Regions from separate parts of the Paenibacillus sp. ISL-20 genome, predicted to be linked through region 1. Evidence: a T-box and tRNA genes for the amino acid it is inferred to sense, from the RefSeq annotation. Region 1 holds a T-box; the other holds one or more tRNA genes.

The links. A T-box is a leader RNA that pairs with one kind of tRNA and senses whether it is charged. The one in region 1 lies ahead of J7E85_RS16415 (arginine--tRNA ligase), so its partner is inferred to be a tRNA-Arg.
Region 2: it has a tRNA-Arg gene. The T-box ahead of J7E85_RS16415 (arginine--tRNA ligase) is inferred to sense a tRNA for this amino acid. The anticodon was not compared.

What each region holds. Positions count from the first base shown of each region.
Region 1 covers NZ_JAGGRD010000026.1:1,943-5,791, reverse strand. The annotation lists gene J7E85_RS16420 (hypothetical protein) at 1-291, shown strand, start outside; gene J7E85_RS16415 (arginine--tRNA ligase) at 384-2,246, opposite strand; T-box leader at 2,305-2,527, opposite strand; gene J7E85_RS16410 (class I SAM-dependent methyltransferase) at 2,587-3,351, opposite strand; gene J7E85_RS16405 (EamA family transporter) at 3,495-3,849, opposite strand, start outside.
Region 2 covers NZ_JAGGRD010000011.1:58,896-62,744, reverse strand. The annotation lists gene gap (type I glyceraldehyde-3-phosphate dehydrogenase) at 1-924, opposite strand, end outside; gene J7E85_RS08040 (sugar-binding transcriptional regulator) at 1,024-2,067, opposite strand; tRNA gene J7E85_RS08035 (tRNA-Arg) at 2,444-2,518, shown strand; gene clpP (ATP-dependent Clp endopeptidase proteolytic subunit ClpP) at 2,680-3,276, shown strand.

The sequences.
Region 1 (3,849 bases):
GAATTGTTCTCTTATGCCGGAGAGCATGGGGAAGATTTGGAGAAGGCCGTTAGCGAGGGATACAAAATTACATTTAACACCCGCAACGGGTTGAAGATTTGGCTGGAGGAAGCCTTCCGCATCAGCTCGGAATCCGATTTTAGTGTAGGCGAAGGCATTATTGAAGGGCTGAAGCTCCAGGAGGAGCAGGTCGCACGCTTGAAGGAAGCGTTGGCTGTCAATTGGACCCTGCAGGAAGAGCCAGCTGCAGATGATATCCAGGTCAGACTGACCGTCAGAGGATTGCAATAATATATATGATAGCCACCGTACTTATTCAACAAGAATAGTACGGTGGCTTTTTTTAATACAGCATGATTCGTTAATCTCTTTCAGAGGGAGATTTACATCCGGCTTGGCGTGGGCAGTCCCAGCACCTCCAGCGCTTCGCCAAGGGTGTTCTTGAACAAGGCAGTGAGCCATACACGGAACGGGAGCACTTCATCCGCCGATTTTAGAATAGGGCATGCCGAATAAAAATTGTTGAACAAGGAGCACAGCTCATAAGTAAAGTTGCAGATGGCGCTTGGGGATAGATCCCGTCCGGCGACGTATAGGGTATCATGCCAGGTGCTGATATGGCGAAGCAAAGCATGCTCCGCTTTTTCCATAGCAGGGAACCTGGCAGGCACAGACGGCGTAACACCGGCTTCTTGAGCTTTATTGAGCACGCTGAGTGCACGCGCGTAGGAGTAGAGCAGGTATACCCCCGTATTTCCTGATATTTCAGTGGCCTGCTTCAGATCGAACACCACCTCGGTTTGCAGTGCAAAGCGAAGCAGGTAGTAACGGATGGAGGCGGCTGCGATCGTATGACTGGACAAACCGTTTTTATCGGAACGGGTATCTTCGATGACCTTGGCTACTTGGTGGATAAGCTCGGTGATTTTAATTCCGATTCCCTGACGTCCGGACATCGCATAGGACGCTTTCCCGTCAGAAGTATCGATTCCGAGGTCCGCAGCCGCAGAAGGGCTTAACGAAACAACGCCGTAGCTGACATGACGGAGCTTGTTGGCCTCTTTATGGAATCCCAAGCTTTCTAGTGCCTGCCTCACCATCGCTTGCGGGTACTGCTGCCTGTAATCAATGACGTTGATGACCATGTCTGCTTTGCCGAAAGAGAGCTGCTCGCCATGGGTACTCGTCGTCCACACCTCATCTGTGAATTTTTTGTATACAAAATCATTGGAGAGCACACCGTATTTCCACAAGTGGTAGGCGATGTCTTTAGCCGTGTAAGTCAGAATGCCATTGGAGCGCACGAGCACTTTATCCATACTGTGGTCTGACTCCGGATCGTCCACGGCTTCCGTTCCTGTTTGCTTGAGCACCCAGCAGCCTGCAAGTTTACCCTCGGTTTCCTGATGGAAGAGCGGCGTATTCTTCAACAGCTCGAAAGCGGACGACCAAAATCCCTCTCTGACAATGCTGCTCTCCCACACAAGCAGATCATAGTCAATGCCGAACTGCTTCATTTCTTCAAGATGCTCTTTGACGATTCTCTCGGCAACGAGCAGTCCGATCCAGGATAAATTCTGGTTGCCCTCTTCCAGTGCGTGCAGAACCTCAGTCCGATGCTGAACCAGCCCAGGCTCCCTTTCATAGGCTTTATTGGTACTTGAGTACACGTCCCAGCAGTAATCGCCGAACCGGGCATGTTCCTTCGATAGCGGCGTGTGGAGCATCCCGACCACCGTATCTGCCAGCTGATTGCCAAGGTCGTCGATATAATTATGAACCTCTACCTCGTAACCAAGCTTCCTCATCAGCCTGACCAGCGTATCTCCGATACAGGAGTTTCTAAGATGGCCGATATGGGCGGATTTGTTCGGATTAATGGAAGTGTGCTCAATGACAATCTTCTCGTTAGTTGCCGGAGGCAGTTCAAAGTGATGCCCGGCCCAATATTCCCAATCGATACGCAGATTCATAAAGCCTGGAGCAACAATCTCCGTGGAATAGACCAGCTGTTTGTACGACGTGTCCTGCTCAAGCTCGGCTTGAATTAGCTCAGCAATGTGCATCGGAGCCTTACGAAGCAGCTTCGCAAGCTGCATCGCAATATTGGTGGCATAATCCCCATGCTCCATGCTGGCAGGCTGCTCAATCCGGATTGGAGTGGAATCCGGCAGTTTGGAGCCCAAAGCTTCACACACCTGGTTTACAGCTTGTTGAAGGCTTGAAGTAATCAAATGACTTAACAAATTAAATCCCCCTTTTTGAAAAAAACACGTCAGAAAAATCAAAAAAGCCCTCATCTCCTAAAGAGACGAGGACTTGTGCTCGCGGTACCACTCTTGTTGTTAAACCGAAGGGTTTAACCACCTTTATACGATAACGGTGTAAGCCGGGGCTTCCTACAGTATTTCACTTCGGAAGACCATCTCCTGGGTCCGCTTCACGGCCGACTTTGTACCGGTTTCCACCCTCCCGGCTCGCTTGGACTAAAGTCAAGTGCAGTTACTCTCCCAATCAACGAAAATCACGTGTTCAAGTTTTTTCATATTATTAACTATTCTATTTAGAAAATCAACCCTAAAATTTCTAAACCTTTTCTGCAAAAACACGCAGGCGCCTATAATCTCCGTAAAACGCATCCTCATGCCAGAGTTTCGCTTGGGCGGCTCGGCTGATGCGGGCAATGGCTTCGTTCTTCTCTTCAGCCGAGAATCCAGCGAAGAAACGATCGCCAAAATGCAGCAGCCAATATTTCACGCCGTCCTTGCCTTCAGGCAGCTTCGTGGGCCGGTCGAAGTGATGGGCGATATGCACCCGGAACCCTTGGGATTCAAGCAAGGTGGCATACTGGCCAAGACTTGGAAAATACCACGGATTTCGGGTGTCGGCATCAATTCCATAATGATCGGCGAAGACCGTTTTCAAGGCTTGGTAAATTCCAACGATATTCCCCTTGCCTCCAAACTCCGCGACGAATCGACCACCGGGCTTGAGTGCGCCATAGACGGAGCGTACCACACCAGCAGCATCCTTCATCCAGTGCAGGGCGGCATTCGAGAAGACGGCATCATACGGCGTTTCGGTTTCGAAGTTCTCTCCGTCTCCGGTCATAAACGTCAGTTCAGGATATTTGCTTTTGGCGCGCTCCATCATCTCGGCCGAATCATCCATGCCGGTTACAAATGCACCCGAAGCGGATATTTCATAAGCCAAATCACCGGTTCCGCAGCCGAGATCAAGAATCCGTTCTCCGGGTTGAGGCGCAAGAAGCTCTACGACTCCTTTTCCATAAGCCGAGACAAACGATAACTGCCGATCATAATCGTAAGCTTTCCATACTTGCTCTGACATAACAACACTCCTTCACCCATGAATTATCCTCATTGTGACATGGTTAGCTTATAATTAGAAATATATTAATACGATAACATTGATAGGTTTTGACAATAAATGAGCACACAAAAAGCCGCTGAGCAGCGGTTTTATGTAGAACATTATTTAACGGCAACAAGAAGAGCCCCAACGGCAATGAGTGCAACGCCTGCTGCGTTAATCCAGGATATCTTTTCTCCAAGAAAGACAAAGGCTAGAATGACCGCGATGACAACGCTTAATTTATCGATAGGTCCGACCTGCGATACTTTGCCGTATTTGAGCGCGAGAAAATAAAACAGCCAGGACAATGCCCCCGCAATGCCGCTGAGCACAATGAAGCTTAATGCTTTCTTCTGAACCAGAATGTCACCAAGTTCTGAGAATTTGCCCTGAACCCCCACGACCCCCAGCAGAAAAAGTGCCATGATGACAGAGCGAAGGGCCGTTGCTGAATTGGCATCGATGTTTTGAAGG
Region 2 (3,849 bases), on a different contig from region 1:
AACTTTCACCATGTTGTCGCCAACTACCATAGTGGAGAGCGAATCGATAGTGGAAGAAGCTGGGTCGCCATTGTAGTCGCTGGATACAAGCGGCTCTTCGGAGTAGTTCAAGATGCCTTTGAGCGGGCCTTCAGCAGCTGCTTTCAGAGCTCCGTTTACATCTTCAAGTGTTACGTTTTTGGACAGCTCAACTACGAGGTCCGTTACAGAAACGTTCTTCGTAGGTACACGCATAGCCATACCGTTCAATTTGCCTTTCAATTGTGGCAGAACGAGGCTAACCGCTTTAGCAGCACCTGTTGTGGATGGAATGATGTTTTCAGCAGCTGCACGAGCACGACGCAGATCTTTGTGCGGAAGATCAAGCACTTGCTGGTCATTCGTGTAGGAGTGAACCGTAGTCATCATACCTTTAACGATACCGAACTTCTCGTCAAGAACTTTAGCAAAAGGAGCCAAGCAGTTGGTTGTACAAGAAGCGTTGGAGATTACAGTATGGTTAGCTGCATCGTATTTGTCTTCGTTAACGCCCATAACGATGGTGATATCTTCGTCAGTTGCTGGAGCGGAGATGATAACTTTCTTAGCGCCGCCTTTCAAGTGAGCAGAAGCTTTGTCTTTCGCTGTGAAAATACCAGTGGATTCTACAACGATTTCAACGCCATACTCAGCCCAAGGCAATGCTTCTGGGTTACGCTCAGCGAATACTTTCACTTCACGGCCGTTTACAACGAGTGCGCCTTCTTTAGCTTCAACTGTTGCATTAAGTCTTCCGTGAGTTGTGTCATATTTCAAAAGGTGTGCCAGCGTTTTTACGTCCGTCAAATCGTTGATTGCCACGATTTCAACTTCGCTGTTGTTCAGCGCAGCGCGGAACACGTTACGTCCAATACGTCCAAAACCGTTAATACCTACTTTAACCATGAGTAGTTCCCTCCATATTTGTAAAATTTATATATTCAAGATTGGCCGTTAAGCCAATCAAGACAACAATAATGAAAAATCAGTTGTACGCCCGTGGATTCAAATACCGGCGTCAATCTCCTTCTCGACTTCCAGTGCAGCTGCTTCATCGGTAACGAGAATATCCTCATGTCCGAATCTTAGCACCGCGTGAATCGCCTTGCCCTTGCCTTGCCCTCCAGCAATGCCGATGATCGTCTCTGTCTGCATAATATCCTCAAGCCGCAGCCCAAGGGTAAGCATTTTGTGGACAACTTCGCCATCTTCACTAAAGTAGTAGCCAAAGGATTCCGCAATCGCGCCATCTGCCTGCAAGTTCTGAATAGAGTTTTCATCCAGCTTCCGCCTTCTGGCCATTTCCATGGCATCTCCGATGCCGTGAATAATGACTCGGCAGCGCCTGATCACATCCACAATTTCCTGGATATGCTGATCCTGCACCAAAGACTGGTAGGCATCTTCGCTTAGCAGATCCGGTACATGAAGTAATCGGTACTCAGCCCCCACACGCTTTGCCATCTTGGAGGCAATGGTGTTCGCTTGAATCTCGACACTCTCCCCGAGACCCCCCCGGGCAGGCACAAACCAAGTGCTCGTCAGCGGTTCGCCACCAGGTAATGAGGACATCTGCTCTGCTACTTCGGCGAGCGTAGAGCCGCCTGTTACGGCGATCGTATCTCCATCCTGTACAAAGCTTAGCAGCGTTCTTGCTCCGGCACGGCCAAGCTCACGTTTGACTTCCGGAGATAACTCACTGTCACCGGGAATAATGACCACTTTACGAAGCCCATAAGCCTGACGAATCTTCTCTTCCAGTTCAACCAGTCCGAATAACTCATTCATAACCGGTTCGAGTTCCTCCAGCAAGCATATCCCTGAGCTGCTGATCCGCATGCCAAGCGTTTCAATCTCGATTAGCCCTTGCGCTTTCAGAAGATCAGTCTCTGCTCTGAGGACACGCTCGGTCATCGAGAGTGATGAAGCCAGTGTTCTTCGGCCAACAATTCCGGACAGCTTGATCTGATGAAGGATGGAATACCTTCGCTTAAGAGTGTCCATCAGATCCGGCAGAAGCTGCTCTTGTATTTCTAATAGGTTACGCATGCATTCCACTCCTGCAAACTTCGTCTCGTCTCGGCTCTCCTCTGACTGGTCGTAAAATGTCCCAGCGGAACTTTTTAAGTCCCACCCTTATTCTAACCAATAATCATGCCGGTTGCAAGTGTCCGAAAGTATATTTCTCTACCCCAAGCATTCTTATACATTATGACCAACTCCAGGCTTGTCTATATAATAGGAACAAAGTTTTGTCTGCTATTGTATTTTTGAAATAGATGCGGTATAATCAACTTCGTTGCTAATTTTTTTAGATATCAGAAAGTATAAACTTCGCGGAGTCAGCTTCCTGATATCGCAAGAAAAACTACTGCTAAACGCAGTCTGTCTTCTTTGAATGTACGTCGATAGACGTTTCTCTTATGCGCCCGTGGTCCAATGGATATGACGTAGGCCTCCGGAGCCTGAGATCGAGGTTCGATTCCTCGCGGGCGCGCCATTTTATCTTTATTCTCTATACTGATTACCCTAAAGTGCCCATGACGGCTCTTTTTTTTGCCCAATAGTTTGACTATCTTTGACTTTTTGATTTAAATTGTTTATCATGTGGGTAATACGGTAACAGTATTTATATGAGGTACTTAAGAGGAGGTTTTCCACGTGAGTTTTATACCTATGGTCGTTGAACAAAGCAACCGCGGTGAGCGGGCGTACGACATCTATTCCAGATTGCTGAAAGACCGCATTATCTTCCTCGGCTCCGACGTAAATGACGTGGTCGCCAATTCCATCATTGCCCAAATGCTGTTCTTGTCGGCTGAGGATCCTGAGAAGGATATTCATCTTTACATCAACAGTCCTGGCGGTTCCATTACCGCAGGTATGGCGATATTCGATACGATGCAGTTCATCAAGCCGGATGTTTCGACAATCTGTGTCGGCATGGCTGCTTCTATGGGTGCATTCCTGCTCAACGCAGGCGCTAAAGGCAAACGTTACGGTCTGCCTAACAGCGAGATTATGATTCACCAGCCGCTCGGCGGCGCACAAGGTCAAGCTACGGATATTGAGATCCGTGCTCGCCGCATTCTCAAAATGCGCGACAAGCTGAACCGCATCCTGTCCGATCGCACTGGCCAACCGCTGGAGCGCATCGAGAAGGATACCGATCGTGACTACTTCATGACGGCTGACGAAGCCAAAGAATATGGCCTGATCGATCAAGTATTAGAGAATACACCGCCGCAAGGCTTATAAAAGAAATGAAGTAAAGGGCAGGCGCCATTATCCGGTGCCTGCCCTTTTCTATCCTCTGAAGGGGAAATTCATGAAAGCTTCGAGCTGGGGCTGATGAGAGTATCCCCTCCGGTCGCTGTTGAAATCGGGAAACTGGAATGAATGGGATATGGAGGTTTCCCGATTTCAAAGGCGAACGCGTTGCTCCTCCAAGGATACTCTCATCTTCTCGAGGAATTCAGCCAACGCTAAAGACGGTAAGGGCACTCCCCTCCTAAAAGGCCTGCCTTAACTTGAGGGGAGGGGGAAAATCCGTGCAGGATTCCTTTGCACGTGCAATCGGATTGCGTAAGGCCTAATGTCGCCATCCTCACTGCTTCCATAAACAGGGTGGCATCCGACATTCGCATAGGGCGACTTATGGCCTTTTACCGCAGGCTTGCTTGCCCCGGACCACGCATCAACAGGGAACAGTGCGCATGGTGTACAAGCTTTACAAGTTATCATCGAGAGGACTATGTTAATATGAGTATGCCTAGAAGAGCAATTCCTAAGGATCACATATTCGTAATCGGAGGTAAGCCTCTCGATAAA